One region of the Pseudomonas sp. Leaf127 genome, then DNA from elsewhere that is predicted to be linked to it. Evidence: predicted binding sites of a transcription regulator. Region 1 holds the regulator's gene; the other holds the start of a gene.

The links. The regulator FliA, encoded in region 1, starts transcription of late flagellar genes. The targets are predictions, from matches to a motif close to CTAAAGTTTNNNNNNNNNNNGCCGNTAA.
Region 2: the regulator FliA is predicted to act here: its motif matches at 2,278-2,305, upstream of ASF84_RS26025 (methyl-accepting chemotaxis protein).

The regions. Positions count from the first base shown of each region.
Region 1 covers NZ_LMOA01000020.1:412,253-417,456, reverse strand. Annotated here, with positions in the region: gene ASF84_RS12550 (chemotaxis protein CheA) at 1-755, opposite strand, end outside; gene ASF84_RS12545 (protein phosphatase CheZ) at 787-1,572, opposite strand; gene ASF84_RS12540 (chemotaxis response regulator CheY) at 1,592-1,966, opposite strand; gene fliA (RNA polymerase sigma factor FliA) at 2,212-2,952, opposite strand; gene fleN (flagellar synthesis regulator FleN) at 2,949-3,785, opposite strand; gene flhF (flagellar biosynthesis protein FlhF) at 3,901-5,204, opposite strand, start outside.
Region 2 covers NZ_LMOA01000024.1:280,880-286,083, reverse strand. Annotated here, with positions in the region: gene pcsA (phosphatidylcholine synthase) at 1-85, opposite strand, end outside; gene ASF84_RS26030 (hypothetical protein) at 161-2,155, opposite strand; gene ASF84_RS26025 (methyl-accepting chemotaxis protein) at 2,368-4,008, shown strand; gene ASF84_RS26020 (diguanylate cyclase domain-containing protein) at 4,054-5,204, opposite strand, start outside.

The DNA.
Region 1 (5,204 bases):
AGCGCTTCGAATTCGTCGTCGGTGATTTCGTCGCTGTTCACCGCTGGGGCCGCTGCCGACGCTGGCACTGCCGCTGTGGCAGCGGGGGCTGCCGCTGCGATGCCGGCATCGAACGAGCCCTTGCCATGCAACTGGTCGAGCAGCGCTTCGAATTCGTGGTCGGTGATTTCATCGCTGGCCGCCACCGGCGCAGACGGTACAGGTGCAGGTGCAGCAGGTGCCAGGGCATCGGACTTGGCACCTTGCAGCGAATCGAGCAGACGCTCGAATTCGTCATCGGTGATTTCATCGCCAGGGGCCGGGGCTTCAGGTTCTGCAGCCTGTTGTGCCACAGGCTCCGCGGCCGCAGGTGCTTCATCAGCGGCCTGCGGATCGGCCAGACGCGCCAGCGCCGCCAGCAGTTCAGGGGTGGCAGGCGTGACGTCACTGCGCTCGCGCACCTGGCCGAACATGCTGTTGACGGTGTCCAGGGCTTCGAGAACCACGTCCATCAATTCTGAATCTACGCGTCGTTCACCCTTGCGCAGGATGTCGAACACGTTCTCGGCAATGTGGCAGCACTCCACCAGCTCATGCAGCTGGAGGAAGCCGGCGCCCCCTTTAACAGTGTGAAAACCGCGAAAAATTGCGTTGAGCAAGTCTGCGTCATCCGGTCGGCTTTCAAGCTCGACCAGCTGTTCGGACAATTGCTCGAGAATCTCGCCGGCCTCTACCAGAAAATCCTGAAGGATCTCTTCATCGGCGCCGAAGCTCATGGGGGTGCTCCCTAAAATTAACCGTCAAGACCTAGAAGCCGAGGCTCGATAACAAGTCGTCCACATCATCCTGACCGGAAACGACATCTTCCCGTTTATCGGCATGAATTTGCGGACCTTCACCTTGGGCGAGATTTTTTTTCGGATTATTTTCCGCCAACAGTGCTTCACGATCATGTTCAATGCCGGCAAAGCGATCGACATGGCTGGCCATCAGCACCAGCTTGAGCAGATTGCTTTCAACTTCGGTGACCAATTGCGTCACGCGCTTGATCACCTGGCCGGTCAGGTCCTGATAGTCCTGAGCAAGCAGAATGTCGTTGAGGTTGGTCGCCACGCTGTGACTTTCCTTTTCGGTACGAGAAAGAAAGCCTTCGACGCGCTTTGCCAGCCCACGAAACTCTTCGGCACCGATTTCGCGGCGCATCAGGCGCCCCCAGTCGGCGCTCAACGCCTTGGCGTCGTCGCTCAGGCTGTTCATCAGCGGCGTGCTCTGCTCCACCAGGTCCATGGTGCGGTTGGCCGCGCCCTCGGTCAGGCGCACAACATACGACAGGCGTTCGGTGGCGTCCGTGATCTGCGACACCTCTTCGGCCTGTGGCATCTGCGGGTCTATCTGGAAGTTGACGATCGCACTGTGCAATTCACGTGTCAGCTTGCCCACTTCCTGATAAAGGCCGCGGTCCCGAGTCTGGTTGAGCTCATGGATCAATTGCACGGCATCGCCGAACTTGCCTCTTTCAAGGCTGGCGACAAGCTCGTGCGCATGTTTTTTCAGGGTCGACTCGAAGTCGCCCAATGAATCGTTGTTGTCCATAGCGCCCTCGCGGCATGCATCAGCTATTGACGCGCTCGAAGATCTTCTCGATCTTTTCTTGCAGTACCTGGGCGGTAAAAGGCTTGACCACATAGCCGTTCACGCCAGCCTGGGCCGCTTCGATGATCTGCTCACGCTTGGCTTCGGCAGTCACCATCAGCACCGGAATGTGCTTGAGACGTTCGTCCAGGCGCACTTGACGCAACAGGTCGATACCCGACATGCCGGGCATGTTCCAGTCAGTGACCAGAAAATCGAAACCACCGCTTTGCAGCATCGGCAATGCGGTCAGGCCGTCATCGGCTTCCGACGTGTTGGTGAACCCCAGGTCACGCAACAGGTTTTTTATGATCCGCCGCATCGTTGAAAAATCGTCAACGATGAGGATTTTCATGTTCTTGTCCAATTCGACCTCCAAACAGTCCTGAACGAGCCCGGCTCCCGGACCCGCTGTTCACTCAATACCGGCACAGCACATTTTCGACCGCTTGCCGCTTTCACAGGCCTGGCACATGGACACGGGCAAACGCCTGAACCAGTCATCCCCAGGGATGCTGACAGGCTCCTGCCTTGTCCGGGTACTCGACACGTGACGCCTTGCACAGCCGGTCTGCAGCCGCCCGGACACTCCGGACGCTGTCAGCGTGCGCGCCACTCCCCCAAACGCCCCCGCAAACGTGCGGCGCACTGGCTGTGTAACTGGCTGACCCGTGATTCGCTGACCCCCAGGACCTCACCGATTTCCTTGAGGTTCAGCTCTTCGTCATAGTACAGCGCCAATACCAGACGCTCACGCTCCGGCAGATTGGCGATGGCATCGGCCAACGCGGCCTGGAAGCGCTCGTCTTCCAGGTCCCGCGACGGCTCCAGCGAAGCGCTGGCGCCATCCTCGTGCAGCCCGTCATGATCGCCGTCCTGCAAGAGGTCGTCAAAGCTGAACAGGCGGCTGCCCAAGGTGTCGTTCAAGATAGCGTAATAATCATCCAGACTTAACTGGAGTTCGGCCGCAATCTCATGATCTTTAGCGTCGCGGCCGGTTTTTGCTTCAATGCCACGAATCGCATCGCTGACCATGCGGGTATTACGGTGCACCGAACGCGGTGCCCAGTCGCCCTTGCGCACCTCATCGAGCATCGCGCCACGAATGCGGATGCCGGCGTAGGTCTCGAAACTGGCGCCCTTGCTCGAATCGTATTTGGTCGACACTTCCAGCAGGCCGATCATGCCGGCCTGGATCAGGTCTTCCACCTGCACACTGGCCGGCAGGCGCGCCAGCAGGTGATAGGCAATGCGCTTGACCAACGGCGCATAACGCTCGATCAGTTCGTACTGCGAATTCCTGGAAGCCTTGCTGTACATCTGGTAACCGCTGGCTGTCATTGAACGGGTCCCGCTGCGCTGGTCTGGTGAACAAGCCGCTCGACGAAGAACTCAAGGTGCCCGCGCGGATTGGCCGGCAGAGGCCAGGTGTCGACCTTCTGGGCAATGGCCTTGAACGCCAGGGCGCACTTGGAACGTGGAAACGCTTCGTAGACGGCGCGCTGTTTCTGCACGGCCTTGCGTACACACTCATCATAGGGAACGGCACCGACATACTGCAGCGCCACGTCAAGGAAACGGTCGGTGACCTTGGTCAGCTTGGCAAACAGGTTGCGCCCTTCCTGGGGGCTCTGGGCCATGTTGGCCAGGACCCGGAAACGGTTCATGCCGTAGTCACGGTTGAGCAGCTTGATCAGGGCGTAGGCATCGGTGATCGAGGTCGGCTCGTCGCACACCACCAGCATCACTTCCTGGGCGGCGCGCACAAAGCTGACCACTGACTCGCCGATACCGGCAGCGGTGTCGATGACCAACACGTCAAGATTGTCGCCAATCTCGCTGAAGGCCTGGATCAGGCCGGCATGCTGGGCGGGCGCCAGGTGCACCATGCTCTGGGTGCCGGAAGCCGCCGGCACGATGCGTACGCCGCCAGGGCCCTGCAACAGCACGTCGCGCAGTTCGCAGCGGCCTTCGATGACGTCGGCCAGGGTGTGCTTGGGGGTCAGGCCCAGCAAGACATCGACATTGGCCAGGCCAAGGTCGGCATCGAGCAACATGACACGTCGCCCAAGCTCGGCCAGCGCCAGTGAAAGGTTCACTGACACGTTGGTCTTGCCGACGCCACCTTTGCCGCCGGTCACGGCGATAACCTGTACGGGATGCATGCTGCCCATGTTATTTCATTACCTTGTCATGCGTAGACCGAAACCACATTACGGGCTGCACGTTCGCTTGCGAACAATGCCTGGCAGACCAGATATGCAGGGACCTTCCAATCGTTTCCATCAATTACCCCACTTGCTTGCCGGGTTTGTGATAGAGGTCGGCGAACATGTCCGCCATGGCCTCCTCACTCGGCTCATCCTGCATCTGCACACTGACCGCGCGGCTCACCAGCTGGTGACGACGCGGCAGGTGCAGATCATCAGGAATACGCGGCCCATCGGTCAGATAGGCCACAGGCAATTCGTGACTGATCGCCAGGCTCAGGACTTCGCCGAGGCTGGCGGTTTCGTCCAGTTTGGTCAGGATGCAGCCGGCCAGGCCGCAGCGCTTGTAGCTGTGATAGGCCGCCGTCAGTACCTGTTTCTGGCTGGTGGTGCCCAGCACCAGATAGTTGCGGGCACGGATGCCGCGCCCGGCCAGGCTTTCCAGTTGCAGGCGCAAGGCCGGGTCGCTGGCTTGCAGGCCGGCGGTGTCGATCAACACCACGCGCTTGCGAATCAACGGCTCCAGCGCCTGGGCCAGCGACTGGCCAGGATCGACATGGGTCACCGGCACATTGAGAATCCGTCCCAGGGTCTTGAGCTGCTCCTGGGCGCCAATGCGAAAACTGTCCATGCTCACCAGGGCGATGTTCTGCGCGCCGTACTTGAGCACGTAACGCGCGGCCAGCTTGGCCAGTGTCGTGGTCTTGCCCATGCCGGCCGGACCGACCATGGCAATGACGCCGCCCTCTTCGAGCGGTTCGATTTCCGGCACGCTGATCATCCGCGCCAGGTACGCCAGCAGCATGCGCCAGGCCTGCTTGGGGTCTTCGATATCCGGGATCATGCCCAGCAGGTCACGTGACAACGGGCCGGACAGGCCGATGCGCTGCAGGCGGCGCCACAGGTTGGCCTGTTGCGGGCGCGCGCCCTGCAACTGGTTCCAGGCCAGGGAGCCAAGCTGCACTTCGAGCAGCTCGCGCAGGCCATTGAGTTCCGAGCACATCGATTCGAACACACGCTGCCCTACGGCGGCGTCAGTGACCGGCGAGGCCGACGAGGGCGCAGTGGCACGTGGCGGCTCTTCGAACGTCGGCTCGATATGCGTATCGGCCGCGCTGAGCGGCAGCCCGGAAAACAGCTGGAGGTTATTGCTGGCATCGCTGTCTGTAGGGTTCTCAAGCTCGGCCTGGGCGGAGACGATGCGCGACTGGGTCTTGCGCAGTTCATCCTCGAGCTCCATGTTCGGTACCCGTGGCGCCAGGGCAGACAACTTGTAATCCAGGGCAGCGGTCAGCTCGACGCCACCGGCAATGCGCCGGTTACCAATGATGGCCGCCTCGGCGCCCAGCTCATCGCGAACCAGCTTCATGGCCTGACGCATAT
Region 2 (5,204 bases), on a different contig from region 1:
CCAGAAAGGCCAGGACCACGCCAGTAGCAGTAAAACCGTGGGCGCCCCAGGCATTGAGCCTGGCGATACGTGGATGCGATAGCACGGGGGTGGTCTCCAGAAACGGTGCCAGAAATCCTGGCCAGTCAGCAGTTATCGACCGGGCAAGGGGCCATAAGGTTCAGCGATGGGGTTGCCCGGATGCGTTTGACCATTGGCCATCCGGGCTTTCCCGGTCTTGCTCCAGCTCCACGAAACGGGTCGGTGGCATGCCATTGGCATTGAGCTGGTAGATTCTGGTCGGCTGCCCCGTGGTGTCGAAGAACACCTGGCCGAGCCCGGCCGAGTTCCACAACCGCTCACCGGCCTTGCTGTGCTCGGGCACCCGCGGGATCACCTTCATCAGGCGGCGCTTGGTGAACCAGTTCAGCGGTGAACGCGGAGAGTATAGCCAGCGGTTGAGGCGGTCAAAGGTATCGAGCAGGCGCCTTGGAAATTCGTTCTTGATGCCGCTGCTGGTGATTTGCCAGATGTGCGGCGTGCCCTTGCGTTCGCGGATCAGCACTTCGTAGACGAACGAATAATGCACGTCCCCCGACAGGATCACGTAATTGCCCGGCGTGCGCGAATGGCGAAAGATATTCAGGATCGCCGGTGCCGCCCCGCGATGCGCCATCCAGTTCTCGGCGTCCACCAGCAAGGGATAGCCGCACCAACTGAACACCCGCTGGATGGCCTCGATCAGCTTGACGCCGAACACCGGTGCCGGCGACACGATAATGGCGCTCTTGTGGTCGAGCAGTTCCTGTTGCAGCTCGCACAAGGCTTCCCAGTCCATCAGCCCCGACGGCTGGCTCAGATTGAACTCGCTGCGCCAGCGCCGGGTACGGGTGTCGAGCACCACCAGCGCAGGCTCGGTCGGCATCACATAGTGCCAGCGCTCGAAACGCAGCAGATCATTGATCAAGGCATCCAGCGCCGCGCTGTCGAGCAGGCCACCGTTGTCGACAGCGCCACGGCTCAAGGCCTGCAACTGTTGCAGCGGCTCGTCGAAGGCGTCGGGGTTGTTGCCCCAGCCCTGGCACAACAGGTAGGCCACCAGCGCATTGCCGATGATGCGCCGCGAGAACGGATGCCCGTAGGCGGTTTCTTCCCAGCTGGCCGACAGGTTCCAGTCGTCGGTCACATCATGGTCGTCGAAGATCATCAGGCATTGCAGGTGCGCCATGACCCGTGCCACATCGCCCAGGTTGTCGCGAAAGGCATCGATGACTTCCTGCTCCTGGATGTAGCACGTGTGTTCGTCAGGCGTCAGCTCAGGCAGGTCCGGGTCGATCAGCGTCCAGGGCACCGGCGACCAGACCAGCAGGTACATGGCCATGATCTCGCCCAGGGTCACGAGGTGATTGCCGGCATTGCTGCTGGTGAACACCGGTTTGCTGACGCCGCCAAAGAACCGGTCGCGCAGGGTCTCGTTGCTCTTGAGCGCCGGCAGCAGCTCGGCGCGTTCATAATAACTGGCCTCATGGGCGTAGAGCGCGACGCTGTCTTCGACGATCGCGCCATCAAGCTTTTCATCGAACAGCCCCAGGCGTTCGATCAGCGCATGGATGGCCCTCAGCGTAGGGCCTGCGACGTCATCGGCATACACCTGATCGCCGCTCATCATCAACAGGGCCGGGCGCTGCGAGGGGATGGGCGTCTCGGCCAGCAGCCGGTCAGCGCACAGCAGACCATCCAGAGAAGGATGGTGCGGCTTGCGGCAAGAGCCATGCAACATATGGTCGATGCGGCTGCGAATCACGAAGTTGGGCAGTTTCGCGCCGGCATACAACAGGTGCGGCGCCCAGTCGGCGATCGATGGCCGAGCATCGTCGGTCAGCAGGTCGTAGTCGATCTGCGTGTCGCAGGGCAACGGCGTGTCCAGCGTCAGGTCGATCAGGTGCACGAATGCATGCTGGCCGACGGCAATGACCTTGCAGCGGTCGCCGTCCAGCGCATGGTCAAGCTGCTGCACCTGGCCCTGGGCATCGGTGTAGGCCAGGCGCAAGGTCAGGTCGATGCTGCGTGAGCCCGTCAGCCAGAACACCAGGCGTCCGCTTTCCTGACGACGCAGGATAGGGCCGGCCAGGACGGTTGGCAGGGCAGGGCTTGAAGGACTGGGCGTGGCGGACATCCGGTTGTGGTCTCGGGTGTTCAAGGCCCGCGATCTTAACCCGAGTGGTGTGAAAATTTCCTAGGCGATTGTGGGCGCAACGATCCGATTACGTGAAAAATCTATAAAAATTTCCGAACGGTCTGTATTCCGCTTGATTGCGGCCGATAAGGCCTGTTGTAGCTTTTAACCCTATGCGCTCTTGCCTGCGCCGGTCTTTGAAGGATTCAAGCATGAACTGGTTTTACAACGCCAAACTCTCGACCAAGCTCCTCACCTCCTTTGCGCTGTGCGCACTTATTACGCTGGCTGTGGGGCTGATCGGCAGTCGCGGTATCAGTGAGCTTTCCTCAAGCCTCAAGCAGGTGTTCGCCAATAACCTGGTGTCGGTCAGCAAGACCAACGAGACCAAGACCAGCACCGTGGCGCAGAACCGCGACCTGTATCGCCTGCTGTCGGCCGTGGCCGTCAATGCCCCGCCGGCCGATCGCGAGCGCATCATCACGCGTCTGCGTGATAACCGCGCCTCGGCCGAAAAAGCGTTTGCCCAGTACCGCATTACACCGCTGGCCGACGACGAGCGTGCCGCCGGAAACAAGATGGAAATCGACTGGCCGGTGTATCAGGCCATGATCGACCGGGCGCTGAACCTGGTGTCCAGTGGTGACCTTAATGCTGCACGGGCACTGATCGACGGCGAAGTGCTCCAGGCGTTCACGCGCATCAGCGATGAGCTGACCATCATGGTCGACTCCAACAACCGCCAGGCCAGTGAAGGTGCCGCAGACGCCGAGGCGCAGGAAACGGCGGCCAAGCGCAACCTGTACATCGGCATCGCCGTGGCCTTCCTGGCCGCCTTTGGCCTTGGCATGTTCATCAGCCGCCTGATCAGCACGCCGATCGCCACCGCGGTGGCCAGCGCCCAGCGCGTGGCCAGCGGTGACCTGACCCAGCCGATCACCAGCACCCGTCTCGACGAAGCCGGTCAGTTGCTGACGGCGCTGGGCAGCATGCAGAGCGGCCTGAAAGGCACCATCCAGCAGATCGCCAGTGCCGCTGACCAACTGGCCTCTGCCGCCGAAGAGCTCAATGCCGTCACCGAAGAAAGCAGCCGTGGCCTGACCCGCCAGAACGACGAAATCCAGCTGGCGGCCACTGCCGTGAACGAGATGACGGCGGCCGTCGAAGAAGTGGCCCGCAATGCCATCTCCACCTCTGACGCCTCCAAGGTCACCAGCGCCGAAGCGGCCAGTGGTCGTGATCAGGCCCGCGAGGCGGTCAAGGCCATCGATACGGTCAGCAACGAGATTTCCAGCTCCACCGTTCAGGTCGAAGAACTGGCCGGTCAGGTACGTGAGATCGGCAAGGTGCTGGACGTGATTCGCGGCATTGCCGAGCAGACCAACCTGCTGGCCCTCAACGCCGCCATCGAAGCGGCCCGTGCCGGCGAGCAAGGCCGTGGTTTTGCCGTGGTCGCCGATGAAGTCCGCGCCCTGGCGGCCCGTACCCAGGCGTCCACCGGCGAGATCGAAGCCATGATCAGCTCGGTGCAGAGCAGTGCCGACCAGGCCGTGCGGGCCATGGGCAACAGCCGTAGCCTGGCCAGCGACACCCAGTCCCTGGCCCAGGCCACCGGTCAGTCCCTGGAACGCATCGCGCACAGCATCGCGCAGATCAACGACCGCAACATGCTGATCGCCACCGCTTCCGAAGAGCAGGCCCACGTCGCCCGTGAAGTGGACCGCAACCTGGTCAATATCCAGGACCTCTCGACCCAGACCGCCGCCGGTGCCAACCAGACCAGCGCCTCCAGCCAGGAACTGTCACGCCTGGCCGTGTCGTTCAACGGGCTGGTGAGCCAGTTCCGCCTGTAGGCGTGACCGGGGCGGCGTTATATCCGGTTACCGGACAGACGCCGCCTAGCCTTTCTGACCTGTTTCCATCGCCATCTGGTAAACCCGCCAGGTACAGCGCCCCGCCGATTTTGCCTGGTACAACGCCGTATCGCTCATGCGTAACAGCTCAAGGGCGCTGCCGGCGTGCTGCGGCGCCAGAGCGATGCCAATGCTGGTACCCAGCCTCACGTTGCCGGTGGGCAGCTCGACAGGGGCGCGCAGGGCGTCGATGATCTGTGCACAGAGGCACTCGATGTCCGGCAAGCCGGGTGCGTCCGGCCAGACCATGATGAACTCATCACCACCAAAGCGAGCCATCATGCCGTGTGCGGGTGTCATGTCGCGCAGTCGCTGTGCCACGTCTTGTAATACCCGGTCGCCTGCGGCGTGGCCCAGCGCATCATTGATCGGCTTGAAACCGTCCAGGTCCAGACTCAGTACCGCCAGCCGTTGCAGGCCATCACGCTGCAGATGGCGAGTGAGGAACTGATCGAGTTGGTACCGATTGGGCAGTCCGGTCAGAAAGTCATGCTGCGACAAGTGCCGGATCTCGGCGAACTGCGCCTCAAGCTGGCGCGCCGACGCCATGGCATGGCGCACCAGCACGGTCAGTACACCGATCAGCGCCAGGACGCCGGCGATGAACACCGGCAGTGTCTGGCCAAGCAAATGCATGCCGGGGGTCGGCGGTGTCCAGTTGAGATGAATGTCCGAATCCAGCAACCTCATCGATTGCAGGCCGGGCAGCGGCCGTGGCGACACCGTCAGCTCCGGCAGACCATAGGTTTCGCTCAGGCGTTCCAGTTTGTCCTGGCTCAGGACCGAGACCAGAATCATGACCGAGGCCGGGCCGGGCGTTCTTTGCAGGGCCGGATCCCAGCCCGGTGTAATGGCCGATGCCGCCGCCAGCGCGGCCACCCCATCGACCCTGAACGCCTGCACGACGCTGGTATCGTTGCGGTCGGCCTCACGCGCCGCCACCAGCAGGGTAGGCAGGTCACCTTGCAGCCAGTCGCCGGCCTGCACGCTGGCCGCCTTGCCGTCAATCACGGTGTACACCGTGCGGTCCTGGGCATTGACCACGAACACACCGTTGTAGCCATATAGCTCGTAGGGAATGTCGCCGACGTTGCGCTGCTCGTCGGCCCAGACCTTGTCCACCTCCAGGTGCAGGT